Regions from separate parts of the Halobacillus sp. H74 genome, predicted to be linked through region 3. Evidence: riboswitches for the same ligand, from Rfam matches in the RefSeq annotation. Region 3 holds a riboswitch; each other region holds the start of a gene.
The links. Region 3 has a riboswitch for S-adenosylmethionine ahead of ACTWPX_RS19030 (methionine biosynthesis PLP-dependent protein). Riboswitches for the same ligand answer to the same signal wherever they lie in the genome.
Positions count from the first base shown of each region.

Region 1: it holds a riboswitch for S-adenosylmethionine, as region 3 does, so the genes downstream of both, ACTWPX_RS11785 (methionine ABC transporter ATP-binding protein) here and ACTWPX_RS19030 (methionine biosynthesis PLP-dependent protein) in region 3, are expected to answer to the same signal.
Region 2: it holds a riboswitch for S-adenosylmethionine, as region 3 does, so the genes downstream of both, ACTWPX_RS01110 (aminotransferase class I/II-fold pyridoxal phosphate-dependent enzyme) here and ACTWPX_RS19030 (methionine biosynthesis PLP-dependent protein) in region 3, are expected to answer to the same signal.
Region 4: it holds a riboswitch for S-adenosylmethionine, as region 3 does, so the genes downstream of both, ACTWPX_RS02315 (5-methyltetrahydropteroyltriglutamate--homocysteine S-methyltransferase) here and ACTWPX_RS19030 (methionine biosynthesis PLP-dependent protein) in region 3, are expected to answer to the same signal.

Region 1 is NZ_JBQQCI010000004.1:505,935-513,209, forward strand. It holds gene ACTWPX_RS11755 (acyl-CoA dehydrogenase family protein) at 1-207, shown strand, start outside; gene ACTWPX_RS11760 (arsenate reductase family protein) at 436-795, shown strand; gene gcvH (glycine cleavage system protein GcvH) at 879-1,262, shown strand; gene ACTWPX_RS11770 (toprim domain-containing protein) at 1,398-1,745, shown strand; gene ACTWPX_RS11775 (thioredoxin family protein) at 1,756-2,067, shown strand; gene ACTWPX_RS11780 (TlpA family protein disulfide reductase) at 2,388-2,807, opposite strand; SAM riboswitch class I at 2,897-3,002, shown strand; SAM riboswitch class I at 3,233-3,344, shown strand; gene ACTWPX_RS11785 (methionine ABC transporter ATP-binding protein) at 3,424-4,449, shown strand; gene ACTWPX_RS11790 (methionine ABC transporter permease) at 4,442-5,110, shown strand; gene ACTWPX_RS11795 (MetQ/NlpA family ABC transporter substrate-binding protein) at 5,141-5,998, shown strand; gene ACTWPX_RS11800 (carboxymuconolactone decarboxylase family protein) at 6,065-6,430, shown strand; gene ACTWPX_RS11805 (hypothetical protein) at 6,657-6,797, shown strand; gene sufC (Fe-S cluster assembly ATPase SufC) at 7,033-7,275, shown strand, end outside.
Region 2 is NZ_JBQQCI010000001.1:221,215-228,489, forward strand. It holds gene ACTWPX_RS01090 (TetR/AcrR family transcriptional regulator) at 1-464, shown strand, start outside; gene ACTWPX_RS01095 (hypothetical protein) at 641-1,096, opposite strand; gene ACTWPX_RS01100 (NAD(P)/FAD-dependent oxidoreductase) at 1,147-2,364, opposite strand; gene ACTWPX_RS01105 (DUF2188 domain-containing protein) at 2,514-2,711, opposite strand; SAM riboswitch class I at 2,858-2,967, shown strand; gene ACTWPX_RS01110 (aminotransferase class I/II-fold pyridoxal phosphate-dependent enzyme) at 3,082-4,779, shown strand; gene metX (homoserine O-acetyltransferase MetX) at 4,800-5,858, shown strand; gene ACTWPX_RS01120 (polysaccharide deacetylase family protein) at 6,122-7,275, opposite strand, start outside.
Region 3 is NZ_JBQQCI010000011.1:17,690-24,964, forward strand. It holds gene ACTWPX_RS19005 (cytochrome d ubiquinol oxidase subunit II) at 1-279, shown strand, start outside; gene glsA (glutaminase A) at 571-1,524, shown strand; gene ACTWPX_RS19015 (DUF4385 domain-containing protein) at 1,532-1,978, shown strand; gene ACTWPX_RS19020 (hypothetical protein) at 2,063-2,395, shown strand; gene ACTWPX_RS19025 (flavoprotein) at 2,454-2,858, shown strand; SAM riboswitch class I at 2,975-3,084, shown strand; gene ACTWPX_RS19030 (methionine biosynthesis PLP-dependent protein) at 3,260-4,378, shown strand; gene metC (cystathionine beta-lyase) at 4,375-5,571, shown strand; gene ACTWPX_RS19040 (bifunctional homocysteine S-methyltransferase/methylenetetrahydrofolate reductase) at 5,558-7,275, shown strand, end outside.
Region 4 is NZ_JBQQCI010000001.1:479,393-486,667, forward strand. It holds gene ACTWPX_RS02295 (substrate-binding domain-containing protein) at 1-712, opposite strand, end outside; gene ACTWPX_RS02300 (LysE family translocator) at 1,054-1,695, opposite strand; gene ACTWPX_RS02305 (ArsR/SmtB family transcription factor) at 1,754-2,137, opposite strand; gene ACTWPX_RS02310 (aldo/keto reductase) at 2,261-3,247, opposite strand; gene ACTWPX_RS02315 (5-methyltetrahydropteroyltriglutamate--homocysteine S-methyltransferase) at 3,367-4,488, opposite strand; SAM riboswitch class I at 4,592-4,693, opposite strand; partial or broken gene ACTWPX_RS02320 (SIS domain-containing protein) at 4,888-5,076, opposite strand; gene ACTWPX_RS02325 (hypothetical protein) at 5,098-5,232, shown strand; gene ACTWPX_RS02330 (LacI family DNA-binding transcriptional regulator) at 5,330-6,334, opposite strand; gene ACTWPX_RS02335 (bifunctional 4-hydroxy-2-oxoglutarate aldolase/2-dehydro-3-deoxy-phosphogluconate aldolase) at 6,525-7,166, opposite strand; gene ACTWPX_RS02340 (SDR family oxidoreductase) at 7,197-7,275, opposite strand, start outside.

The sequences.
Region 1 (7,275 bases), on a different contig from region 3:
CTCTATACACAGGTATATGTCCAAGAAGCGTTCAATCGCATAGAAGGTCATGCGAAAGAGACACTAATCGCTGCTGAATCTGGTGATTCTCTTCGGATGATGCTGGGTGCATTACGCAAGTTGACACGGCATACACCGATCAACGTGATTACTAAAAAACGTGCGATTGCTAAAACATTGATCAATGCAGAAAAGTATACGGTTTAAACCCTGAGCATTCAGAGCCCCCTTCTTCACTTTGTAAATGAAGTTAGGGGGCTTTGTCTGGGATTTTAAGCTTATTGATTTCCTTTGTTTCATGCATCCTGTCCGCATTTACCTGTCCCTTTAGGGAAATTACACATTTGTTCTTATATTAGATTCATACATTTTCATGAAATTCCCGGCTTCAGTATGATAAAATATAAAACAACAAGTTGGAAGGAGGATGGTTGAATGTCTGTAACCTTCTATTGGTATCCGAGTTGTGGTACTTGTAAAAAGGCGAAGAAGTGGTTTGATGAAGCAGAGATTGACTACGAATCAGTACATATCGTTAATGATCCACCTTCTGAAGAACAGTTGAAAGATTACGTAAATATGAGTGGCAAACCAGTGAAGAAATTCTTTAATACGAGTGGCAAGAAGTATAGAGAACTGAATATGAAGGAAAAGATAAAACAAGCGAGTGAAGAAGATATGATCAAATGGCTCGCTTCTGATGGAATGCTGATCAAACGTCCAATTGTAACAGATGGTGAATATGTGACTGTTGGATTCAACCAGGAAGAATTCGAAAAAAATTGGGCGAAGTGAGCAGAACGTTGGAAATAAAAGCTTTTTGCTTTTATGTTTATAATTGCTGTTAAACTATAATTATTATTGTGGAGGTTTTCTTAATGAGCTTACCAAAAGACTTGCTTTACTCTGAAGAACATGAATGGGTGAAAGAAGAAGGAGAAAAAGTCCGTATTGGAATTACTGAGTTCGCTCAGTCTGAACTCGGAGACATCGTATTTGTAGAGCTGCCGGAAGTCGGCGAAGAATTAGAAGCAGACGAACCATTCGGAAGTGTAGAATCAGTGAAAACTGTGTCTGAATTGTACGCACCTCTCAGCGGGAAAGTTGTAGAAATTAACGAAGAATTAGAAGATAGTCCGGAGTTTGTCAACGAGTCTCCGTATGATAAAGCTTGGATGGTGGTTGTTGAACCAAGCAATTCATCTGAGAAAGAAGAATTGATGTCTCCAGAAGAATATAAAGAAATGATAAATGAAGATTAATTCTTATTAAATTTACAAGCAATTGTACAGACAGGGCTACATATGCTTCCTTGTCTGACATGATCGCGTTTGATCTTATCATGTTCAGACCATGCCCCTTTGGCATGGTCTGTTTCTATATAGAAGGTGATGAAGATGGATGGAGAACGTATTGTCATTGTAGAAGGTATCACAGACAAGAAGAAGCTGAAAAAGGTGCTGGATGAAGAAGTTGAAATCATTTGTACTCATGGGACCTTAGGAATAGAGCGCATGGAAGAAATGATTCTCGATTTTAATTTGGATGAACGCTCTGTCTATATTTTAGTTGATGAAGACGATTCAGGCTATAAGTTGCGTAAGCAATTAACTGAAGAGCTCCCCCACGCAGAACATATTTATATTGACAAAGCTTTTCGTGAAGTGGCGGCGACCCCTGAGCCCGAGATAGCTAGAGCTTTGCTGAGCAGGCATTTCAATGTAAAACCGATTTATCTAATTTAGGAGGACTCCTGTGCAAGAACTTGTACCTAATGAAACCGTAGAAATGATTCGTGCTGATAGAATAACACTCACTTTTGTACAAAGCCCTTTTTGCGGTACCTGTCACTTGGCGAAAAAAATGCTTTCCACATTGGAAGCTTTGTATGAAAAAGATATTTTCCAAGAAATGAACGCTTCTCTTCACCCATCACTGATGGAGCACTTTAAGATTAAAAGTGTTCCCTGCCTTTTGGTGACCAGAGAAGGAAAAGTGATTGAAAAAATTTATGCATTTCATTCTGTTCCATTTATGAGGGACAAAATATCTAACTATGTAGAATAAGTTAATAATTACCCGGGAAATGACGAAGGGCTCCTCCTCTTGCGAAATTACGAATTGGGAGGAGTTTTATGTTGGTGACTTTTAAAGAAGAAGACATTGTAAGTCGAAGTGCTGGTTTGATATTTTGATTCAAGTCAAAGTACTCGAGTTATTTCCAGTGGTGTTATGTATGATTTTCCTGCACTGCCCCCATAAAGGGAAGTCCTGACAAGGGAGTAAAAGAAAAGGAGTCGGATGACAATGCATTGAACTCTCCCTTGCCACGACCTTATATGAAAAGTAATCCATAGTAATGTGTTAGGGGGTGTTGCTGATGTTATCTAAATTAGGGCACCGAGAGATTCTACAACATCCAAAAAGGATGCTTGATCGCCAAAGCGGTCATGAATGTTTCCTTGTTGATCGATGATGATCGTCGTCGGAACGCCCTGGCAAGCATACAAGTCATATGTCATACGTCCCTCATCAACGAGAGTCGGTTGATTTAAAAACTTTTCAGCGAATTCAACGCCTTCTTTTACATCCCGTTCCCTTCCTGAAACATTTATAGTTACCATCTTCACTTTTTCGTGATCCACAGTACTGTAAAGCTGTTCTTTCTTGGGAAGGTCTTTTCCACAATCAGGACACCAAGAGGTCCAAAAGGTCAGGACGATAACTTTCTCTATGTCATCCTCCAGGTTATAAGTTGATTCTCCAGTAATATAAGGGAGTTCAAAATGAGGGGCTTGTTCTTTCATAATCATTCTCCTTGTATAAGATGAAATTAACGTTTGACGTTATTCTCAACCCCATGCTAACATATATTATAATTTCATAACGACATCTTCACTTATCCAGAGTGGCGGAGGGACTGGCCCGACGATGCCCAGCAACCGGCAAAATAATGCACGGTGCTAATTCCAGCAAAGTCATCAGACTTTGACAGATGAGAAGAGACAGACAGGGAATCTCTTCTATTTTGAAGGGGTTTTTTTAGTTTCAGTTGATAGAGGATATCATTGCGGTCGTTTGTTAAAGGATACTTTGACACTCATTCATCCAAATAATTTTGAAATTTGTCGAAATACCACGGGTTATAGTTGACACAAAATTCCCACAGTGCTAGAATCCATCTTGTGATGCTAAAGTGAGTTAAAGTAATAATAAGTTAATATGCTAAAATCTCTTATCTAGAGTGGCGGAGGGACTGGCCCTGTGATGCCCGGCAACCGGCAAGTGAAAACTTGGTAAGGTGCCAATTCCTGCAAAGTTGAAATTCCTTTGGCAGATGAGAGAACAGATATTAAGACGACACAAAAACGCCTTTCTGTTCTCATAACAGTAAGGCGTTTTTTTGAAATGGAGGGAGACACCATGATTTCAATCGAAGGCTTATCGAAAATCTTCCATACGAAAGACCAAGAAGTTAGAGCGGTGGATGATTTAAGTCTAAATATAGGCAAAGGAGAAATTTATGGAGTAATAGGTTACAGTGGTGCTGGTAAAAGTACCTTCATTCGACTTTTGAACCGTTTGGAGGACCCCACTGAAGGAAGTATTACTATGGATGATCAAAATTTGACAGCTTTAAGTAAAGGGAAGCTTAGAGTCGCCAGGCAAGAAATAGGGATGATTTTTCAGCATTTCAACCTTTTATGGTCACGAACGGTCTATGATAATATATCCTTCCCTTTAGAAATTGCAGGGGTATCCAAAGGAGACCGCCAAAAAAGGGTTAATGAATTGATTGAACTTGTAGGGCTGAGTGGGCGCGGCAATTCATACCCTTCACAATTGAGTGGAGGACAAAAGCAAAGGGTTGGAATCGCCAGAGCTTTGGCTAATAATCCAAAAGTGCTGCTTTGTGACGAAGCTACTTCTGCCTTGGATCCCGAGACTACAGATTCAATTTTAGACTTACTTGTCGATATCAATGAAAAATTAAGCTTGACGATTGTTCTCATTACTCATGAAATGCATGTCATCCGCAAAATTTGTCACCAAGTAGCTGTCATGGAACAGGGGAAAATCGTTGAGCAAGGTGATGTACTAGATGTATTTTTACATCCAGAAAAAAAAGTCACTAAAAGATTCGTGGACCAAGTAATGGGGGATCCGGAAAAAGAAACTTCCATGCAGTTGATCAAAGATAATTATCGAACTGGTGAAATCATTAAGCTTCACTTTGTTGGTGAGAGTACTAACCAAGCTTTAATCAGTGATATATCAAGAAAATTCGAGTTAGATGTAAATATCCTTCATGGGAAAATCACTCAAACCCAAAAAGGGGCGTACGGAACAATGTTCGTCCAGTTTGACGGGGAACAGAGTGAAATTGAGAGAGCAATAGAGTATATTGAATCGACCTCTGTAGAAGTGGAGGTGAATCCTCATGTTTAATCAGTTATTTCCGAACGTAAGAATGGAAGACATGATAACAGCTACAAATGAAACCATTTATATGACACTGATTTCTGTTGCTGGAACGTTCGTTATTGGATTATTACTAGGTTTATTACTTTATTTATCTGGTCCAGGGGGGCTCTGGCAGAATAAAATGCTGAACTGGGTCACAGCATCGCTTGTTAACATATTTCGTGCCATTCCATTTATTATTCTGATTTTGCTATTATTCCCGTTTACGGATTTCTTAATGGGTACGATTCGAGGACCTAAAGCCGCTTTGCCAGCTTTAATCATAGGAGGAGCGCCATTTTATGCACGTCTGGTAGAAATTGCATTGAAAGAAGTGGATAAAGGTGTTGTAGAAGCAGCCAAATCAATGGGGGCTAAATACTCAACAATCGTTTTCAAAGTACTGCTGCCGGAATCAAAGCCAGCACTAATCTCCGGGATTACTGTCACGGCCATTGCATTGATTGGTTATACCGCTGTAGCAGGCGCGATCGGAGCTGGTGGTTTAGGTGACTTTGCTTATTTCTATGGATTCCAGCGTAGTAACTGGGATGTAGTGTTTATGTGTACTGTCATCATCATTATCATTGTTTTTATTTTCCAATTCATCGGGGACTTAGCAACCCGTAAATTGGATAAAAGATAAAAAATATATATTAAAGGGAGAGTTTATAAAATGAAAAATATTTGGACAGGCGCACTTGCCTTATTATTTGTACTTGTACTTACTGCTTGTGGTTCTTCTGAAGATAATACTTCAGGTTCTGAAGAAGGAGGAAGTGAAGGAAGCTCTGAAATTAAAGTCGGGGCAACGAGTGTTCCTCATGCGGAGGTTTTGGAAGAGGCGAAACCACTTCTTGAAGAAAAAGGCATTACATTAACGATTGAGGAGTATCAAGACTACATTTTACCTAATAAAGATTTGGCTGAAGGACGTATTGATGCTAACTATTTCCAAACCATTCCTTATTTAGAATTACAAGAAGAAGAGAATGATGGATTTGATTTCGTGAACCTTGGTGGGATTCATATTGAACCAATCGGAGTTTATTCTCAAAAATATGATAACCTGGAGGATGTAGAAGAAGGTACAACACTTGTTATGAGCCGTTCTGTTTCTACTCATGGCCGAGTTCTTTCCTTATTAGAAAAAGAAGGACTGATCAAATTGGATGAGAATGTTGAAAAAGTGGATGCTACGGTAGATGATATCGTTGAAAATCCTAAAAATATCGAATTTGATACGGGTGTTGATGCTGCAGGACTTCCAGAAGTTTATAAGCGTGAAGAAAATGTACTAGTTGCCATTAATACGAACTATGCTATAGAAGCAGACCTGTCACCAAAAGAAGATGCGATAATTCTAGAGGGTACGAATTCGCCTTATGTTAATGTGGTAGCAGCTCAAAGCAAAGATAAAGATAATGAAGCACTCAATCAATTGGTACAAGTCCTTCGCTCTGAAGAAATCCAAACCTTCATTAAAGAAGAGTATAATGGAGCCGTTGTACCTGTTTCTGGTGATGCAGAATAACGGATAAAATGAGTGACTGCTGTTGATACTAACGGCAGTCACTTTATTTTTTTAGGAGGTAAAAAGATGCAAGAGAAAAATATGACATGGACTCAGACATATTTACATGATTATAAAGAAGGTATAGGGGTATTCTCAGACCATATGCCGGAAGTGGCTCATAAATTCAGCCAATTCACAGAAGAGTGCTTTAAAGAGGGGGATGTCTCCCAAAAGCATAAGCAGTTGATGGCACTTGGGATCAGTATCGTTGCTCAAGATGAATATTGTATGATTTATCATACCAAAGGTTGTGTAGATCAAGGGGCGTCAGAAAAAGAAATCCTTGAAGCTTGTGGCGTAGCTGCTGCTTTTGGTGGAGGAGCAGCTCTCAGTCAAGCCGTTACCCTCGTCCAGGATGCATATATGGATTTAACAACTAGTATCAATTGATTGAATAATTTGAATATTAAAGAAAAAAAGATGTATTCTTTAAACAGAAAAGAATTAAACGCTTACATCGCACCAAACGACAGTTGAGGGTCTTATTTGGACTTTCACGGTGTTTTGTCTAACGTATAATGCTGTGATATTCTAAATTATGTAAATAATCTGAAAGGATTGATTCGTTATTAGTGACGATCTGCAATTGAATTACACTGCTGATATGGAGAAAGCCATGCACCAAGCGCATAACATGAGTTATGCGGAGTACAGCAGAAAGTTGGATACGCGATTAGAAGTAGAAGAAAAGCGCCAACGTGAATTCGAAGAGAGTCAGAAAATGATTGCCCAGGTCGACCGTCAATTGCATAGATAATTTATTTTGATTGAATCAGGTGTCTTTAGCCACCTGATTTTTTCATGTTATAATAAGGATGAGTAATGAAAATATTGGTGATTTGTGAAACTGGTTTCTTCTATTCATATTAGTAGGAAAAAGTTGATAACAAATACTAAATGATATAAGATTGTAATGAGAATAAATTGAGAATGGTTCTTTGATCCCTATCAACCAGGACATTCGATAATAATAGATACTGGAGGTATACATTATGTCAGGATCAACTTTAGAAATTAAAGATCTTCATGTAGAAATTGAAGGTCAAGAAATCCTTAAAGGTGTTAATTTAACAATCAACGGTGGTGAATTCCACGCTGTTATGGGACCCAACGGAACAGGGAAATCCACCTTGGCTTCTGCAATTATGGGACATCCTAAATATGAAGTGACAAAAGGTGAAGTATTGCTTGATGGCGAGAACGTTCTTGAAATGGAAGTAGACGAACGTGCGCAG
Region 2 (7,275 bases), on a different contig from region 3:
ATAAAAAACACCTTTTGAACATCTATGGAAGTCACGTCGAGGAGACAATTTGGGAAGTGAGCTTTTTATTGCAGGGAATCTTTAAAGGATATATGGATTTAATCATAATCGAAGGTGCCGATTTAAACTTCGAAGTTTTGTCCAAAGCGGTGTTGCGGCGCACGGACTTTATTATAGAAGGCTTTGAACAAAGTGGTGACCAACCAGTCATTAATGATGAATTCATACAAAAAATCATTCCTGAGGCATTAGAAGGTCATGGAAAAGATCTTCTCCTATCGAAGCTTCAGGAAATCCGAGCAGATGACGATCAAGAAATACAGGACACAGTTGCTGTGCTGCTGGAAGAAATGAACCGTGAGTCTCCTCGCACGGCTATATTGAAAGGGATGCTGACAAACCTAGAAAAAAACAAACATTATGAAGGTTTCGTGTCTGAAGTACGCTCCTTTTATCAACTTTGAGTTAAATTGCTGGAATCGCTACGAGGAAAGAAATCCATTAAATATCATTAATATTGTAATCAGGAAATACAGGCAAAACGATTGAACGGCTTTCACCATAGAGCGAAAGCCGTTCAATCGTCATTGGCTGATTCAATATTCTCGGCAGGAGTCCATCCACTTCTACGCTGAACTTTTTATACTTTTTCAGCTTCTACGACTTCATCTAGTATAGGGTAAACAGCTTCTACCCCTTCTTCAGCTACTAAACAGGCCACACCCAGCGGCGTTTCCCAAAAAGAATCAGGTATATAAGGGTTTTTCAGTCCGGCAGGCTGATAAAGAGAGCGATAAATCCGATTCAGGTGCTGCCTGGTAACTTCTCGTTCTTCTCCATTCTCCCCACGTGCCAAAAGGAAAACATAACGCATTGACTGAAACAAATTATCGCCAGGCATGAATGTATATTCTTTAAAGAATTTCAATTGTTTTTCTGCCTTTTCTTTTAAACCCGATTTGACTGCCAAATCTTCAAGGTGCTCATTTAAATGCCGGTACACGAGTTGGAATATTCTCCTTTTTTCATCCTGCATGACCCGGTCTGTATAAATCTCTTGCAGTTTCTCATAGGCTGAGTCTTTTGACCATTCCATTCCTTATCACCTCTCTCTTAATTAATTCGATATAAAGAAAGCGATTCCTTTTATTCCTTTTTATAGCCGAATTGCTCTGCTTCCATCTCAACGACTGTATGGAGCAAGGGGAAATCTTTCGTATCTTCTGCTAGATGTTTTCCTACATTCGGGGCCAGCTTATTCCATGCCATCGGGTTAGCGGCGATAGATTGGAATAAAGCCACTTCATTTGTTGTCCACTTCCTTAGTGATTGAATGTATTCAAGTGTCAATTGAAATCCAGGGAGGAGCTGCTCATCTCTTTTTTTCACAAAAGATGCCATTGCTTCAGCCCAATCTTGTCCGTGATCCACCTGTCTGACAGCTTCAACTAAGTAAAAGGATTGCATGAAGGCATCATTGATACCGAGACCCGTGCTGGGGTCTTTACTATGACCGGCATCGCCAATCAGAGCCCATCCCTTTCCATAAGCTTCCCTGAAAAAGTTTGGCATACCGGGTGTCCCGATGATTTTCCCTTGCAAACGGGCTGACTCCATACGCTTCTCCATTCCATAATGCTGTTGATAAATTTCTTCAAATTTCTTTTCAGGATCTTTCATCATTGTTTTGAATTCTTCCGGGTGAATTTCCAATCCTAGACAATCCCGCCCTTCCTCCATGGGAAAAAGGAAGCCGATTCTCCCTTCATGCAAGAAAATTTCGGTCGTAGGTTCACTCAAAGGCTGTATTCCTTCATAATAACCGTAAAGAACAGGGCGAATGGGGTCTGTTTGCTTGTACTTTTCTGCATTGACCCAATGGGCAATATTTGAATTCTTTCCATCTGCCCCCACGACTAAATCACTATGTACATGGAAAGTGTTACTTCCCTTACCGATTTGCAATCCACCCACTTTGTTCCCTTCCCACAATAATCCTCGAGCAGGACTTTTGGGCATGACAGTGATATTCGGATATTCTTTTGCTTTTTCTATCAAAACATAATCCAGCTGGTCGCGTTTTGGAATAATTGTATAGGAAAAGCGAGGCCCTTCTACAAAGCTCGCCCCGATATATGTACGCATACGACGGACTTTGCGTAAGCCTGATTGCTCTAAACGATCCAGCACACCCAGCTCATTCAAAAACTCTGTATGCGACATATAGTGTGTTGATAATGTATCACTTGGAAAATCAGCTTTATCTATGAGCAATACTTTCTTTCCTATTTGTCCTAATAATATCGCTAAACTAGAACCCGCCACTCGAGCTCCGACTATAATTACATCAAAACGATCATCCATCCGTGCACTCACCCTTAATCATTCTTTTTCTATTATTACCATCTTAACGAAGGATACCTGAATAGTGAAGCGGTCTTCGTTCACAATGATAAGATAAGCTTACTGTTTTTTCCCAAATAAAAAAACTCCCACAACGGGGAGTTTTCAACTTAATAAGTTCGTTCCTCTTCTACCTCATGGTTTTGATCTAAGATAGAAAGCTTACTCGGCTTGTTCTCCTTAGCGATCGCTTCAGCCTTCTCCACAGCTGTATCGCGCTCATCATATTCATCTGTCGGAGCGACATCCTCAATTTTCACAAACCATCCAGTTACATCTTTATTAGGTACAACACTATATTGTTTCATAAATCTTCACTCCTTCATTATTGACTTAATAGACATTTCCCATTGTTGAAGAAATTCAAACGTGAAGGTAATTGCAAAAATAGTTTGACAATATTACAGCGTCCATTTATAATTTCAAACAAGTCAGACTAATCGAATAGAAACAACTCTTATCTAGAGCGGCAGAGGGACTAGGCCCTACGACGCCCGGCAACCTTCAAGGCAATCCTTGAAAAGGTGCTACATCCTACAGGTCAGATGATCTGAAAGATAAGGGGAGGTATATTATAAATAAAGCCCTCTTCTTATTAAACAGAAGAGGGCTTTTCTTATTTCCTTCCATCACCCCTGAGGATTCCTAGAACTACTTTCAATCAAGGAGGAATTTTCGATGACACGACCTTTCCATACGTACGGTGCTGAAACCCAATTGCTTCATGGTGGCCAAGAGCCCGACCCCACTACAGGTTCAAGGGCAGTGCCGATTTATCAGACCACCTCTTACGTGTTTAACGACACAACACATGCCCAGAACCTTTTCTCTTTAGCGGAACCAGGTAATATCTATACAAGGATCGGAAATCCTACAGTGGATGTATTTGAACAACGCATCGCCCTATTGGAAGATGGAGCAGCAGCAGTAGCCACGGCATCCGGGATGTCTGCCATCACCATGGCCATCTTGAATGTGGCTCATGCCGGTGACGATATCGTTACCTCAACCAACCTTTACGGCGGGACCTACAACTTATTCGTCCATACACTCCCTCGTTATGGTATAAATGTCCATTTTGTTGATGGGAACGATTCCGAAGCATTCAATAAAGCAATCACCCCGAATACAAAGGCAATTTTTGCTGAAACGATCGGAAACCCTAGCCTCGATGTGTTGGATATCGAAGGTGTTGCAGATGTAGCTAACGCCCACCATATCCCATTAATTATCGATAATACATTTGCAACTCCTTATGTATGTAAACCAATCGCCTGGGGCGCGGATATTGTTATTCATTCAGCTACAAAATGGATCGGGGGTCATGGTACTACAATAGGCGGAGTAATTGTCGATAGCGGCCGCTTTGATTGGAACCATGATAAATTCCCTGGTTTTACAGAACCTGATGAAAGTTATAACGGCATTCGTTTCGGTATAGATGTCGGGCCTGCTGGTTTTGCAATCAAGCTTCGTGTTCAGCTGTTACGTGACCTCGGTGCATGCCTCAGCCCTCAGAATGCCTTTTTATTGCTACAAGGATTAGAAACCCTTCATTTACGTATTAAAAAACACGCTGATCAGGCACTTGAAGTCGCAGAGTACTTGAAGAATCACAAGGGGGTTGAATGGGTCAACTATCCTGGCCTAACCGATCACCCGACCCATCAGCTAGCTGAGAAATATTTCAACTATGGATATGGTTCGATTGTTGTTTTCGGTATTAAAGGGGACCGCGAAGCAGGACGTAAATTAATTGATCATACTACCATTTGGTCCCATGTCGCAAATGTCGGCGATGCCAAATCATTGATTATCCATCCAGCATCAACCACTCACCAGCAGTTGAGTGAAGAAAACTTACAAAAATCAGGTGTAAAAGAGGAACTTGTACGTTTGTCTGTAGGACTAGAGTCTGTGGAAGATTTGATACACGACCTCGATTGTGCAATAGAGCACGCGACAGGATATAGCCAGCCTTATGGTACTGCAAAAAATCTCGCAGAAAAAATTCTTGTCTCTTCTCTGTCTAGATCGAATGGAGAAATACGTCAAAAGGTGATTGCTATCATCCAATCTTCTGACAAAAGTCATGGAAACGAAGAAAAGAAATTAGAAAGGTTAGGCTTCAAAGTTATTCCATTACAACAAGTAGAAGATGTAGTTGATTTAACTTCACCAGTGGATATTGTGTACGTGGACCGTCTCGATGAGGAAATCCTTCAAATAGCTGATTCTATACACCCTTCCCTCATCTGGTCACAAAAACCTTATAAAAGCGAAAGTGATTATATTTTCTCTGGGTTGAATCTATACGAAGCCATCATCACTATTCAATCAGGGAAAGACATTACAACTACTCTGGTATCTGTATAAAAAGAAAGGAGGCATCAAATATGTCATTGAAGAACCCCACCAGCCAACCACTTACAAGCAGTTCTATAGCCATCGGACCTTTCACTTTTGAATCTGGTGAACATTTGAAGCATGTTGAGCTTGCTTATGAACGTTATGGTCCTCAAGGGGCCCCTGTCATCCTCGTATGTCACGCCTTGACAGGTAACCAAATTGCGGTGGGATCAGACGAAGAACCAGGCTGGTGGGCAGGATTGATCGGAGATGGTTGTCCAATAGACACCAAACATTTTCAAGTCATTACATTCAATGTATTAGGAGGCTGTCACGGCTCTACCGGCCCTGCTAGTATCAATCCTGAAACAGGGAGAAAATACCGCCAGAGCTTCCCTGACGTTACGATACGTGATATGGTTCACGCCCAATACCAAGCTCTGCAAAAATTAGGTGTCAAAGAAGTCCAGGCCGTCGCCGGTGGTTCTCTTGGTGGAATGCAAACATATGAATGGGGGCTTCTTTATCCAGGTTACATGAAGCAGTTGTTCATCCTGGCTGCTACTCCCTATTTAAGTGATTATGGCATTGCCTTCAATCACATCGGGGCACGCGCCATACAAACCGACCCGCAGTTCAAAGAAGGCTATTATGAATCGAATGACCAGCTGCAAGGTTTCGAAATTGCCCGGATGACAGGTATGGTCACCTATAGAAGCAGTACACTTTTCCAGAAAAGGTTTGCACGCTCTCACAATGCTGAAACTTCATATAACATTCAATCCTACCTGGATCACCAAGGGGATAAAATTAAAGAACACTTCGATGCCAACAGTTATCTTTATCTCCTTCAAGCTATGAATAATCATGATATCGGCCGAGGGAGGGAAGGTTGGAAGACAGCAGCCGAAAAATACGAAGCAGATTTATATACCATCAGCTTTGAACATGATCTTCTCTATCCTTGTGCCTTAATCAGCCATTTCGCTGAATACCCGCCTCGAGCTGAGCATCATCATGTGGACACAGACTATGGGCATGATGGATTTCTTGTTGAATTCAACCGCTGGGGAAATTGGATCCACAACAAACTATTCCAAAAATAAAATAAGTGAGATTAAAAGCGCATGCGCCTTGTTCACCCCCCAGACCATCTTAAGCAAACCTTTGGAGTGGTACTTTTGCCACAGCAAAGGGCTTCTGAGAGTTAATGTGACTAAACAAAGATGTCGGGACAAAACGATAACTGACACTGGGAAAACGAAGTATGTTGCCGGAGCGGCGTATGCATTTATTGCTTCATATAGAAAACCCGAACGAAATTTCGTTCGGGTTTTCTAGTGGAAAAATTCTTTTATCTCTGCCTCTTCTATTTATCTTGTTCTAATTTACTCACAGGAACCAAATCATATCCTTCATGTTTCAGATTCTTTAAAATCAGCTCAAGTGTTTCTGGAGTTTTATTATTCAACTCATGAAGTAAAATAATAGAACCATCTTCTACTTGTGAAAGGATCTCCTGAGAGATTTCCAAAGCTTCTTTGTCCTTCCAACCTTCAGAATATATAGTCCAAGGAACCGCATCCAGTTGGTTTTTATAATCCAGCGGAGGTTCTTCACCAAACGGTAATCTGATCAGCCCTACCTCTTTGCCAGTCACTTGTTTGATTATTTTTTGTGTCGATTCAATTTGATTGTCGACTTGCTCAGAAGTCAATCTGTTTAACCGCGGGTGATTCCATGTATGGTTACCTATTTCATGACCGCGGTCTGCCACGTCACGTGCCACCTCTGGATAATAACTGACTCTTTTTCCAATCATGAAGAAAGTCGCTTTTGCTTCATATTTGTCTAAAAGATTAAGGATTTCTGCAGTCACTTTAGGGTGAGGTCCATCATCAAATGTGATAGCTGCCCGCTTCTTTCCATCCAAATCCCCATCGATGGAATCCTCAACGGTAACTGTTGAAGATGCAGATTCAGGAGTTGAAGATTTTGATTTCGCATTTGAAAGTTCCCCTATCGCTTCTGCATACTCCGAACGCATCATACTGGAAACCTCTTCAAGCTCTAGATTAATGCTGGATGGTAATCGCTTATCCTTATTAAAATAAATGACTAATCCTTCTCCAGATAGAGCGACATGTTTGTAGTTTTCAGGCTTTGGCTGTATTTTAACGGAATTCTCTACTGTTCCCTGTTCGACGTCTTTTTCAAGTTTTTCTATTGTGAGTTCAGACAGTCGATCCACGTAGTAAACATCATCCTTGAACAATTCACCAACTTCAAGACGTTTTCCGTTCTTTTTGTCAAAATTCATAATGGTTTGATCAGTAATCGGATTGTCCTTACCGATATCCATCGTTTCTTTGAATCTCACTACGAAAAATCGTTGGTTTTGGTGGAGAACCTCAAAGTCGATATGCAATTCATGCGACTCATTAGACTGTCCTTCTTGAATACTGTTATAACTTTCTTGTTTAAAGTATGTTTTTTGTTGATTCACATAGTCAACGATGGTTT
Region 3 (7,275 bases):
TTTCTGTTTATCAAAAAAAAGGACAGGCAGCGGGGACAGGCGCGGATGGCAGTCATCTGCATCATTCTTCAATATGCTGTCGCTATCTATGCTTACGGATCGGCTCACCTTCCATATTTAATCTATCCTGATTTGACGGTGGAAGACGGATTTACAAGCCCGGACATTTTCTATCAAATGTTGATCGTCTATGGAGCAGGATTTGGAATTTTGATTCCTGCATTCATCCTTTTCTGGCGACTCTTCCTGAAAGACCGCCGTTACTTGAAACAAGAATGATTCAAATGTGGAAGCGCCTTGGGCAGCCTCGACAAGCTTAAGAACATTCATACCTTGAAGTGGTTTTTCTTCACGGGATGAATGGAATGTTATAGTTCCCCCAAAGCAGCAAACCCAGAAGAGGTTTGCTGCTTTTGTTATGAAAGTTACACGTACCTTCCAAAAGGGTACATACTACTACCTATTCATACAGGACAATAAGCAAGTGGCTTGCCACTGCGAGGTATTCAAGTAAACCTTTAAAGTGATTTTACGCCAAGATATTCCAGACCAAAATAAAGGAGAGAAACAATGCAGGAATTGACTAATGAATACCTGGAGGAAGCCATTGAAGACAGCAGGCCCTATGCCGCTAACGGGAACGTCAACATGAATATCCCCGAATACGATGAAACCATAAAAGATCATCTAGGCGTCTCTATCATTACGACAAATGGCGAATGCTATGCTGCTGGGGATACAAAACAGTATGTCCCGATGCAGAGCACTTCGAAAATCATCGGGTTGATGCTCGCCTTGCAAGACTTTGGAAAAGACCGGGTGTTTCAAACAGTTGGAATGGAGCCGATGGGCGACTTTTTCAACTCCATCAGCCAACTTGAATCCTACGATACGAGCAAACCATTCAATCCGATGATCAATGCGGGAGCAATTGCAGTGGCGGCGCTCATCAAAGGAAAAGACGTTGAGACACGATTTGAGCGATATATGAACTTTCTTCGGAAAATCACGAATCACGATCAGTTGGAAATAAGTGAAGAAGTTTATAAATCGGAAAAAGCAAATGGTGCGCGAAACCGTTCCCTTGCCTATTTCATGCAAAGTACCGGAACGTTAGTTACTAATGTAGAAGAAGCTCTCGACCTTTACTACCGGATGAATTCCGTCATGATGCGCTGTGAGGATTTCGCCCGTGTCGGCCTATTCCTCGCTAAGGGGGGTTACAATCCGGAAAGTGATGAACGGTTAATTCCCGCACACCATCTGCGTACAGTCAAAGCGATCATGATGTCTTCTGGCATGTACAACTCTTCCGGTCATTATGCGGTCGAAGCGGGTTTCCCTTGTAAAAGCGGAGTTTCTGGAAGCATCATCGGTACAATCCCAGGAAATATGGGTGTCGGCATAGTAGCACCGGCTATTGATGAAAAAGGCAATAGCACAGCAGGCGGTGCTTTAATCAAAAAACTTTCACAGGACTTGGAACTGAATATGTTTGGTCTTGAGAACACGGATGGAAGGTGAACGGAATATGCCTTTTAATTACGATATCGATTTTGAAAATACCGACTTTCGGATAAATCCGGAAAAATACCGAGTCGGCAGAGGAGAACAAGGTGTTTTACTTGTGGAACCCTATAAAAGTGAGATCCTCCCCCATTGGAGATTCAAAACACCTGAAATCGCAAAGGAGTCCTCTGAGAAAATTCATCAAATGTTTCTAGGGTATAAAGAAGAAAATGATTTCGTCGGCATGGACATGGCGCGGAAATTTTTGCAAATGGGGTACACACGTGCGCGCAGGTATGCCAACTATAAAGGCGGAAAAAAATACGATGATCACGGTGAAATCAGGAAGCGGGACATCAATGAAGAAAAAGCTGAATCCGCGTGCATTTTTGAAGAGAAATGGATAAAAGCCCGTGAAGATGACGTGTATTTGAAAAAGAAAAAAGCACACCTAAAACAGTACGGATAAGATTGACATTTTCGGTTTTCAAACGTAGGATAACATTAACCCGAGTGAACTTATCGGAATAATGTTAAACGAGGAGAACATCTTATGAAATCCTTCCCCCTATTCCTAAGTCTTATTTTTATGATCGTCTCCTGGGCAATGGGCTCCTACTTCCTTTCTGTCATCTATACTCCTACTATCATCGTTCCGCTCTTCAATGAATTTATTTGGATGAGAGATTACCAAGGAATGCTCGGTTTGACTACTTTCTTCTCTTTGCTTACAGTTCCTTTAATTACCTACATGTTCAAACAAAGGAACCGTATAACTAAAAGGAGAATGTGGTACAGTATCGCATTCACTACCCACATTTTCTGGCTTGGAACCATAGCTATCCAGTTGAAAACTGTCGCATTCAATTTAGGAATTTGTCATTGATTGGAAGGCATCCCCACTTCCTTATTGAATGTTAATTCAAATAAGGGGGATTCCACATATGACATTTGAAGAGTTCTTTAAAAAATTCAAAGAAAAAGCACGTCGGCAGGATTTGGACTTCTTAAAGGAGACAATCTCTAAAGAATTGAAAGCAAGGGAAATCCGTAGTGGTGAAATTGTTGATTACCATTATAATGATTCCATTGAGGGGTGGCGCCAGGCTTTTGATTATTTTGCCGACAAGGACATGGATTGGATCTATACCGATAACACGATCATTCCATTGAATCAAAATGAATGGCTTGCCTCATTCTGGGTATCGATAAGACTCGATGGTGAACTTTTGGAAACGTCCAACCTGTTCTTCAATACCTTTCAAAATCAAGATGGGAAATGGCAGCTCGTACGCACTTATATTGAAGCTGGTGTCAAAAACCCTGATTCAGCAAAAGTCTGCTCATAACGAGGAGGCTTTTTTACCATTTTCAAAATTATACAAAAAAATTCTTCTGACATATTGTCAAAACATTCTGAGTAGTGTAGAGTAGTCAGCAACATTAAATAAAAACACAATTGAATTTCTTATCAAGAGAGGCAGAGGGACTGGCCCTGTGAAGCCTCAGCAACCACTGGTATACCCAGAAAGGTGCTAACTCCAGCAAGTTGTCGATCAACTTGAAAGATAAGAAGAAGGACCGAAACCACAAAGTCTTCTTCTTAAAGAAGGCTTTTTTTATTTTATTTTTTGAATAATTCAATTTAACAGCCTTAGCTGGAACCACCTTCCTTATTCAACAATCGGGAATTGGTAGAAGCTCAACACTCTGACTCAACTATAAACATGAAGCGAAAAGGAGCATCCATATGTGTCCACATACTGATACGAAATTCGTCCAAACTGGCAATCAACGAGAGGAACCGACGGGGGCGATCAACCCGCCCGTCTATTTTTCCACCCCTTACCGTCACCCAGGGCTTGGTGAATCCACAGGGTTTGACTACACCAGAACAGGTAACCCGACAAGGAAAATACTCGAATCATCTATCGCCGATATTGAAAACGGAGAAGCGGGGTTCGCTTTCAGCTCTGGAATGGCCGCGATACAGACAGCTCTCTCCCTTTTCAAACAAGGCGATGAAATCCTTGTTTCTGAAGATTTATATGGAGGTACCTTCCGTCTTTTTGAACACGTACATGAACGTTATGGGATTGTCTTTCACTACTGTGACAGCAATCAATTACAAAATCTCAAAAACTATATAAATAGTAGAACCAAGGCTGTTTATATTGAAACACCTACAAATCCATTGATGCACACAGCTGATATCCAGGAAATCTCATCATTTGCAAAAGCGCATGACTTACTCCTTCTTGTAGACAACACCCTCTACACTCCAATGCTGCAAAAGCCTATTGAAGAAGGAGCGGATGTGGTGATCCATAGCGCTACAAAATATTTAGCCGGCCATAATGACGTACTGGCAGGATTACTGGTCAGTAAAGGTCAGGAAGTGAACGAAAAACTCGCCTTCCATCAAAATACGTCCGGGGCCGTCCTCTCCCCTTTCGATTCTTGGCTGGTAATGAGGGGAATGAAGACACTCCCGCTGAGGATGAGACAACATGAAAGCAATGCAAAAGCTGTCGTCCAGCACCTTGAAAAGCACCCTGCCATTACAGAAATCTTTTATCCAGGTAAAGGCGGAATGGTTTCTTTCAGGCTTAAGTCTGAAGCCTGGATCGACCCTTTTTTACGAAACTTAAACCTTATCAGCTTTGCAGAAAGTTTAGGAGGCGTGGAAAGTTTCATCACTTATCCGGCTTCTCAAACCCACGCGGATATTCCTGAAGAAATCCGGGTCAGTTACGGAGTATGCAACCGGCTGTTACGTTTTTCTGTAGGAATTGAGCATATCGATGACTTATTGCACGACCTCGATCAGACACTGAGTCAATTACCTAAGGAGGAGTTAGCCCAATGACCGATCATTCTTTGCAAACACGTTTGTTACACAGTGACTACAAGTTCGACCCCCACACAGGAGCCGTGAGTGTTCCGATTCAGCAAGCATCCACGTTCCACCAACAGGATTTTGATAATCCGGGGACTTATGATTACAGCCGGTCTGGCAATCCGACACGAAAAGCTTTGGAAGATACGATTGCCGGGCTTGAAAATGGCACCGACGGGTTCGCTTTCGCTTCAGGAATGGCTGCCATTTCAACTTCTTTCATGCTGCTATCTCAATGGGATCATGTGGTGATTTCAGAAGATGTGTATGGCGGGACATTCCGCATGATCAATGACGTTCTTCAAAGGTTTGGAATCGATCACACATTTGTAGATATGACCGACCTGCATGCTGTAGCGACGTCCATACGGCCGAATACAAAGCTTGTCTACATTGAGACCCCATCCAATCCGACATTAAAAATCACGGATATCAGAGCTGTCTCTAAGCTGGCCAAAGCCAACGACTGTTGGACTTTTGTCGACAACACTTTCATGACGCCAGCTCTGCAGCGTCCTTTGGAACTGGGGGCAGATCTTGTCCTTCACAGTGCAACAAAGTTCATCGCCGGTCACAGCGATGTCGTCGCAGGTTTGGCTGCCACTCATCAACCCGACCTCGCTGAACGACTATCCTTTTTACAAAATTCATTCGGTTCGATTCTTGGGGCACACGATTGTTGGCTCGTGTTACGCGGATTGAAGACATTGCATTGCCGTCTTGCCCAATCCTCCGCCTCTGCAGCGAAAATCGCCGAAGAACTTACCAAACACCCATTGATTGAGGAAGTTTTTTATCCTGGCTTTTCATCACATCCAGGAAACTCGATTCATTCTTATCAATCCGAGGGTGCAGGAGCGATCCTCTCCTTCCGTTTACGGGATGAAGATGCTGTTAGACAGTTCACTAATGCGGTAGAAATTCCTGTTTATGCTGTAAGCTTAGGTGCCGTTGAATCGATTCTCTCTTACCCAGCCCGTATGTCTCATGCTTCTATGCCTAAAGAGGAAAGAGAAAAACGGGGCATTACAGATGGATTACTCCGTTTATCAGTTGGACTGGAAAAACCTGAAGACCTCATCGAAGATTTTCAGCAGGCATTGAAGCAAATCCATCCTTACTCTTTTTTGACGAACAGGAGGGTGAATCATGAACTTACGTGATGCATTACAGCAAAAAACACTGATCGGCGATGGCGCAATGGGGACACTACTCTATTCTTATGGGATCGATCGTTGTTTTGAAGATCTCAACCTTTCCCATTCTGAAGAAGTGTTGAATGTTCACCGTGCCTACGTAAATGCTGGAGCCGATGTCATCCAGACCAACACCTATGGCGCTAATTATATAAAGCTGACCCGCTACGGACTACAAAACCAAGTCAAAGAAATCAACACCCAGGCAGTACGCTTAGCTAAACAGGCAGTGGGCCCCGAGCAATATGTGGTCGGCACGATGGGAGGAGTCCGTGGCATTCAAAAACAAGCAGTGCCCCTGGAAGAAATCAAGCGCAGCTTTCGAGAACAACTCTACTGTTTATTGTTCGAAGAAGTAGACGGGCTGCTGCTCGAAACCTTCTATGATTTAGAAGAAGTAACAACAGTTTTAGAGATTGTGAGAAAAGAAACCGATCTACCCGTCATTGCTCAAGTTTCGATGCATGAAGCAGGTGTGCTGCAAGATGGCACGCCCCTCACAGAAGCTTTGGGGCTTTTAGAGGAAAAAGGAGCGGATGTCGTAGGTGTCAATTGTCGTCTTGGTCCCTATCATATGATCCAATCATTAGAGGAGGTGCCACTCCCCGATAAAGCGGTCTTGTCTGCGTATCCGAATGCAAGTCTGCCAGCTTTCCAGGATGGCAGACTTGTTTATCCGACGGACCCTTCCTATTTTCAAAAGAGCGCGCAATCGCTATATGAACAAGGGGTGCATCTGATCGGGGGATGCTGCGGCACCACGCCCGAACACATCGAAGCAATTGCTGCGAGAGTAAAAGGGAAAAAGCCGATGCAAGAAAAAAAAGTTCCATTGAAAAAGAAAACGGATGTGAATGTTGCAAAGAAAGAAAAACAAACGCCCCACTTGCACGAATTAGCAAGGAAAGGGCGTTCAATTATCGTTGAGCTTGATCCACCAAAGAAATTGAACACCGAGCGTTTTCTAAAGGGCGCAAAAGCTTTGCAGGAAGCGGGCGTCGATTCCATCACCTTAGCCGATAACTCCCTCGCCTCCCCTAGAATAAGCAACTCGACGATGGCTTCCATCATCAAATCAAAATATAACGTCGATCCTCTCGTCCATATCGCCTGCCGTGACCGTAATTTAATCGGCTTACAGTCACATCTGTTAGGATTGCATACGCTGGGCATCCACCAAGTCCTTGCCGTCACAGGTGACCCTACGAAAATCGGAGACTTTCCTGGAGCGACATCTGTGTATGACTTGTCATCATTCGACTTGATCCATTACATCAAACAGCTGAACAAGGGCATTTCCTTTTCTGGGAAATCTTTAGGTGAGAACACTTCTTTCTCAGTAGCCGCCGCTTTTAACCCGAATGTGCGTAACTTGAACAGGGCCGTGGGACGGATGGAGAAAAAAATCAGTTATGGAGCGGATTATTTTATCAGCCAGCCCGTCTTTAACGAAAAACAACTCGTTGAAGTTTATGAAGCTACGAAGCACGTGGATGCGCCAATCTACATCGGAATCATGCCCCTCACCAGCGTACGCAACGCAGAATTTTTACACAATGAAGTACCAGGCATGACACTTTCTGCTGATATACTCGAACGAATGGAACAAGCAGGAGACAATAAAGCACAGGCGCAAGCCGAAGGCATCAGCATTGCCAAATCATTGATTGA
Region 4 (7,275 bases), on a different contig from region 3:
CCAAATGAAGCAGTTCTTCTAATTCTGTTTGGAGACTTTGAGAATCTACGCTGATGATGTACTCGTCATGGATGGGGATTTCATTCTTTTTCAAAGTATTCTTATATCCTTCCACCCTCTCTATCCTTGGGGTGGTGTGATGCTTTAGGGAGGTTGTCATCATACCGATTCGTCGGTAGCCCTGTTCAACAAAATGCTCTACAGCAAGGGCAACCGCTTTACTGTTATGAAGCAGAACAGAAGGAATTTCCACCCCTTCCAACTCCCTATCCATAAAAACAACTGGGTAGGAGCTGTCCAACATTTTTTGGTAGAGGTCGCGGTTATCACCTGTCGGGAAAATAATCAGTCCGTCCACCTGTTTTGCACGAAGCATTTTAATATAATGCTTCTCTTTGAAGGGATCGTCATCAGCATTACAGATAATCGTGTGAAAATCAGATTCGTGACATACATCCTCGATAGCCCGTGTCACCTCTGTGGTGAAATTGTGCAAAATGTTGGCCACTATGACACCAATCGTCTTTGTGGACTTCTGTTTAAGACTTCGCGCCACGATATTCGGCTGGTATCCCAACTTTTCAACCGCATCCTGAATGCGCTGTTTCGTCTTCTCCCCCATATAGTCATATCGTTCATTTAAGTATTGGGATACGGTACTTTTCGACACTTCTGCCTGTGCCGCTACATCACCAATCGTTACGGTTTTCATAACTAATCTCCACATTCCTATTGGTACTAAATCGGTTTAGTAAATCGATTTATTAGTATTGTAGACTACATGAAAGCGTTTTACAAGAGGGTAAGGAATCTCTATTTTTATTTGGTTTAAAAGAAAGCCTTAATAGCAAGGGTTCAAGTGTCAAATTTTTTGATAAGTTTTTTAAATTCAGAAAAAGTGCAAGCACCTTGATAAGCTCGATAAATGTGGCGCGAAATGGATATCTTAAGGCTTCGATAGGCTCGGCTATGGAATTTTCCTACTCACCCAACAAGAAATCCCCCTAATTAGCAGGAGGATTACTAACGTAAAATATATAATTTCCCTTTTCATTACACATGAAAGACCTGGATAATGAATTGATATAAGAAATAAATGCTGTAGCCGAGTACAGCTAATCCACTTATCAGCAAAATCGCCTGTCTCCTTCTTCTGTTCAACCATTTCTCACCAAGATATAAAAGAACCGCTAATAAAACAAACCAAAATAACGCACCCAGCAGAACTGCAAGAGGGTAAATAGTAGAAGTGCTATTCCCATCATTCATGATAGGAGTAAGCAAGCCCATCCACCACAACACAGTAAATGGATTAAATGTGGTAATGGCTGCACCTGTCCAAAAGGCCTTCAAATAATGCTTGAAAGGGTATTTAACCCCTAAGCTTTTTGCCCTTTCCCCTACCCCTTCTACGGTTTTGATTTCTTTAAAGATTCCCCAGGCTATATAGAAAAGTACAGCACTGCCAAAGAGCCAAAGAAAAGTAATAATCATAGAGGTCGAGTCAACAAAGGGCATGAGCCACAGAAGAATCGCCGCAAGGATGACAGCATCTCCTACGACGGCCCCAGCTCCTACTATCAAGGCAGAATAAAAACCATATTTGGTCCCATATTTTATTTCTTCCCCATTACTTGGGCACGTGGGCGATGAAACGACACCAATGATAAGGCCGCTTAACAATAATTGAAACATCTAACTAAAACCTCCTCAATTCTATTATTCGAAAAATATCGAATTGTTGTTTAAAAAATTATTCCCTCCCTTTAGAGTTTTGAAAAAACATAACCATCTGATCTACTGTTTTTTGTTCTGCCCAGCACTCAATATTTTTCCCGTTACGTTCCATCCGTATCAATCCAGCACGCCTTAGTTCCCGAAGGTGATGGGAAACAGTGGACGGGGCGATATTTAATCCCTCTCCTAATTCACCCACCGTCATCCTCATCTCTTTATCGGTACTGGATTTCCCTGGAGTACAGTGTTCAGCTAAATATAGAAAAACATTCAGCCGGTGAACATTGGATAGGGCTTTGAAAATCTCGCTGAATTTGTTTAAGTTTTCATTATTATAATTCGACATATTTCGAATTATAAAGAAATACATTACGACTGTCAAATCTTTAACAATTCCCATACATACAGCTGAAAGGGAGCCGTAATATTATGAGGGAAAGCAATAAAATCCATCTTCTCCACACAAAAAATCGAGTATGAAATCCCAGCGATTTCATACTCGATTGCTTTTACTATTCAATTCTTATTGCGGCAGAGGAGCCTCAGCTGAAACAAAGCCCTTGTCCACAAGTTCATTCCAGAAATCTTTCGGAATGTCCATTTGGATCATTTCTAGGTCTTCTTTAATTCTGTCCGGACGTGTGGAACCAGGAATCACTGACTTGACCGCCGGGTGAGCTGTTGAGAATTGAAGAGCAGCTGCTTTCAACGGAACATTGTATTTTTCACCGATTTCCTTCAGTTGATTGACATGATTAATAATGTCATCGCCCGCTTTTTCATAGTTATAATGATCACCGCCAAGCAGTACCCCGGAGTTATAAGGGCTTCCGACCACAATGTCCACATCGTTTTCTTCAGCCTTTGCCATCATACCCTGTAATGCTTGTTCGTGTTGTAAAAGGGTATATTGCGTAGCAGATAAACAGATATCCGGTTTTGTGTCCTCCAGATCCATCGCACGTTCAATCGGTTCTGTCGTATTGACACCTAGTCCCCAGGCACGGATGACACCTTCTTCCCGAAGACGGGACAGCACGCGGAAAGCTCCTTTTCTAGCTTGTTCAAACTTTTCGGTCCATGCATCACCATGGAAATCTGGAGAAACATCATGAACGAAGACCATGTCCAAACGGTCGGTTTGTAGACGTTCCAGACTCTGTTCGATCGACCTTTTCGTTGCTACTTCCGTGTAATCTGTGATGACTTGATTGTTACGGCCATGTTCGAACAGACCTTCATTCTCTTCTGTTTCTTCAGTCATATAACGACCTACTTTTGTGCTTATCACATAGTCATCACGATTATATTTTGATAACACTTCACCTACCCGGATCTCTGCTAAACCAGCGCCATAAAAAGGGGCGGTATCAAAATAGCGCACTCCCTGGTCCCAAGCGGTTTGGATTGTTTTCTGCGCTTCTTCTTCCGGCACGTCCCGGAACATATTACCTAAAGGTGCGGTACCTAGTCCTACTTTATGTTTCAGTGCATTCTCTAGTGATTTCATGAATCTATTCCTCCTTTGAGAAAACCTATAGTTGCATAACCAACTATAGAAAAATAAATCATCTACCAATTAACGGTACATTCTATGTGTAGCCGGCTGGAAGGTTATTAAAACATTATTTACCCTTCATTCCACACTTCGTCGGCAATGTTCACCACATGACGTACTTTACCCCATTGCTGTTGTTCAGTAATTTCATTTCCTTCTTCCGTTGATGCGAATCCACATTGAGGGCTCAAACACAATTGGTCCATTGCTACATAATCGGACGCTTCCAAAATACGCGCTTTCACTCGTTCCGGATCTTCCAAATCACCGAATTTGGAGGTGATCAAGCCGAGAACGATCGAAAGGTCTGGACGCCGGACATGACGAAGGGGTTCGAAACCTCCGGAGCGCTCATCGTCAAATTCAAGGAACAGTCCATCGACATCCAATCCTCCGAAAATCGTTTCAGAAAGCGCCTCATAACTGCCGCTTGTCATAAAGGTGGAACGGAAATTCCCCCGGCAGATATGCATTGTGATGAGCATGTCCGCTGGTCTGTTTGCTATCGCCTCATTGATGGCACGTGCACACAGTTCTGCCACTTCCTCTGGATTTTTTCCCTTCTCTTCGATGGATGTGCGTCCTTCTTCAGAAAAGAAAGTCGTCCATGATGTATCATCAAGCTGAAGATAGCGGCATCCTTCCTCATAAATTTTCTGTATGAACCCTTGGTAGGCAGCTATCAGGTCATCGACAAGGGCTTCATCACTTTCATAAATACCCTCTTCCCTTTCCGCTCGGAATAAAAGCATATTAGGGCTTGGGATCGTTAATTTGGCGACCGCGTCCCCTGCGTTCTTTTTCAGAAAACGAAAGTGTTCTATCATATCATGATCGGTGAAACCCACTTTCCCTGTCACTTTGATTCCGCGCGCTTTCGTTTCCACCCCATCAAATTTCAATCCGCGCTCAGCCTCAAACCCTTCGACCCCATCCAGTCCTTCAAGAAAGTCGAAGTGCCACCAGCTGCGCCGGAAATCTCCGTCCGTTACAGCTTTCAAGCCCGCTTCCTTTTGCTTTTCTACTAATTTAATAATCTCTTCATCTTCAATCTTTCTTAATTCCTGTTCTGTAATCTCTCCTCTCTCCTGCTTTGCGCGTGCTTGTTTCAGACGTTCAGGACGTAAAAAGCTGCCGACATGATCTCCTTTGAATGGTTGTCTCTTCACATTTCTTTCTGTTGATACTGACATGGGCTTATCCCCGCCTTCCTTATGATTTGTGATTTCACATGAAACAAAATAACCCCTCTTCTATATAAGAAGAGGGGCTGAATGGAATACGAATCATTTTCTCTTCTTATCTCCAAGCAAATCGCTTCTGGAATTAGCACAGTACTATCGAAAGTCTGCTGCTAAGGTTTCACCGGGCCAGTCCCTCCACCTTTCTGGATAAGAAACAATGTATTTGATTTTAAAGTCTACTATACAGGAAGAACCAGAAATTGACAAATTATTCTGAACTATGATCTTTATCCCCGGAAAAATTCACACAAGAGTATATTCACTTAGCGCTCTATTATTTTCTCAATCTTGTCAAAGGGAGCCCTCAGATGCGTCGTCGGTTTATTGACATGGAAATCGGTCAGATCCAGCATATTGAAGAAGTGATGAGGTGGCTCCTGATCCCGAAATAATAATTAATAAATCATCTTTTTCAATACTTGGTGTAATCGTTTCTCCTGTTACGTAAATTTCATACCCACTATGCATCAACCGCATAGCGAAAGCTTTCCCCATCAAACCAGATCGTCCTTCGCCTGAAACGAAAATACGAGTGGCCGTGGACAGGAGACGGTTTGGATGATGTGCTTCATAGGTCCTCTATCTCTCCTTTCATTTGGAAGCAATGACAGACAGGATTCCGTGCTTTATGATCACCATTCCTACCATGACGTTGTCGGGGGTTACGCTGAAACCTGCGGTAATGTGGATTAATTCCTCCAGCTACTGTCATCTCGGAATTTTTCTTCAAACAAAAATAATTCGTTATCTCTGTTATTGCAAATTCAACCTAACACCTCATATGTTTTCTCTAAACTGAGTCCCTGACCATTAAATGGGGATCGAATCTGTAATTTAGAAGTTCATCTTCTACTTTGTTATTCCTGATCTTATCCAGTAAAGCTTCGGCCCCCATCTTTCCTATTTCAAATGTTGGTTGGGCCACCGTTGTAATCGCTGGTGTGTAGAAGCTGGCAAAAGAAACATCATCAATACCAATGACAGCCAGGTCTTCAGGAATTTTCATACCGTTTTGTTTTGCGTATTTCAATATTTCGATCAATACAAGGTCATTTCCGGCGAGGATTGCTTCAGGAGGTTCTTCTAAGTCCAATAACTCTTCAAGCACCCGCTGGATATTCGTAGGCTCCGCACTTTTCACATACTCTTCAACAAAAGGAAGCCCTTCTTTATGAATGGCTTTTTCATAACCCTGAATACGTTCTAACCTCGGCGTGATGTGATTGATGATAGAAGTGGTTATCATGCCGATACGACTGTAACCTTTTTGAACGAAGTGTTCTACAGCCAGGCCTGAAGCCATCTCATTATCTAATAAGATTGATGAAATAGGAATATCTTCCACTTTACGGTCTAAAAAGATGACAGGGTAGCGATCCTTGAGCATTTTTTCATATAATCCTCTGTTATCACCTGTAGGAAAGATGATCAGCCCATCTACTTGTTTCGCTCGTAGCATTTCGATATAATGCTTTTCTTTTTCAGGGTCATCATCTGCGTTACATATGATGGTGTGATAGTCAGAACTGATACATACATCCTCAATCGCCCTTGTTACTTCTGTTGTGAAGTTGTGTAGAATATTTGCTACAATCACTCCGATCGTCTTTGTAGATTTCTGCTTAAGGCTTCGTGCAACAATATTAGGTTGATAACCCAATTCTTCAATTGCTAGTTCAATTCTCTGTTTCGTCTTTTCACCCATATAGTCATATCGTTTATTTAAATATTGAGAAACTGTGCTCTTTGATACCTTTGCGTGTGTAGCAACATCGGAAATAGTCACCGTTTTCATTTGAACTCTCCATATCTTTAAATATATTCCGTATAATAAATTCGGTTAGCCCACCTATTATTAGAGTATACAAGTGAAGGGCGACTCCATCCACTTATTCCCCCTATTCAGTTATCAAGGTTAGAAACGAGGATGCGGCTGTCTTGCCATGAGCCCCCTATAACTTGGAGAGATGATAAGGCATTTTCCCTTACACCTTGACTAAGCCCGCTTTCTCCACATATTGCTCTGCCAGTTCTTGAAGTTCTGTCCAATTCTCACGTTCGATCAACGATTTATTAACGAGAGAACCTCCTATTCCCGCAGCTACCGCACCAGCCTCCATGAAGGATTGAAGATTATTAAGATTGACGCCTCCAGTTGGCATCATTTGGATGTGGCTTAAAGGTCCGCTGACATCCTTCAGGAACTTCGGCCCAAGCACATTGGCAGGGAAAACCTTCACCATATCCGCTCCCCATTGATCTGCAAGGTGCATTTCAGTGGGAGTAAATACGCCAGGGATCATAATAACCCCCTGTTCTTTTGTGTATTCGACTGTCTCTTTACATAAAATCGGAGCAAATATAAAGTCAGCACCTGCTGAAATCGCCTTTTCTGCCTGTTCCTTATTCATTACCGTCCCAGCACCGATGACTGCTTTCTCTTCAAACTCCTCTTTCACTTCCGTAATGACCCGCAGGGCATCCTCCGAATCCATCGTAATCTCTATTCCTGTCACTCCCCCGTCGATAAATGCCTGAACAAGAGGCTTCACCTTAGCTGGATCCACTTTTCTGATGACAGCAACAATACCTGAAGATAACATGTGGTCGAAAAGATTTCTATTCATGATATCTTCCTCCTTCCTTTAATCTATTTTTTACACACCGGAATACGCGAGGAATCCACCATCCACAGGGACCGTGATACCTGTGACAAAACCAGACATCTCGTCATCA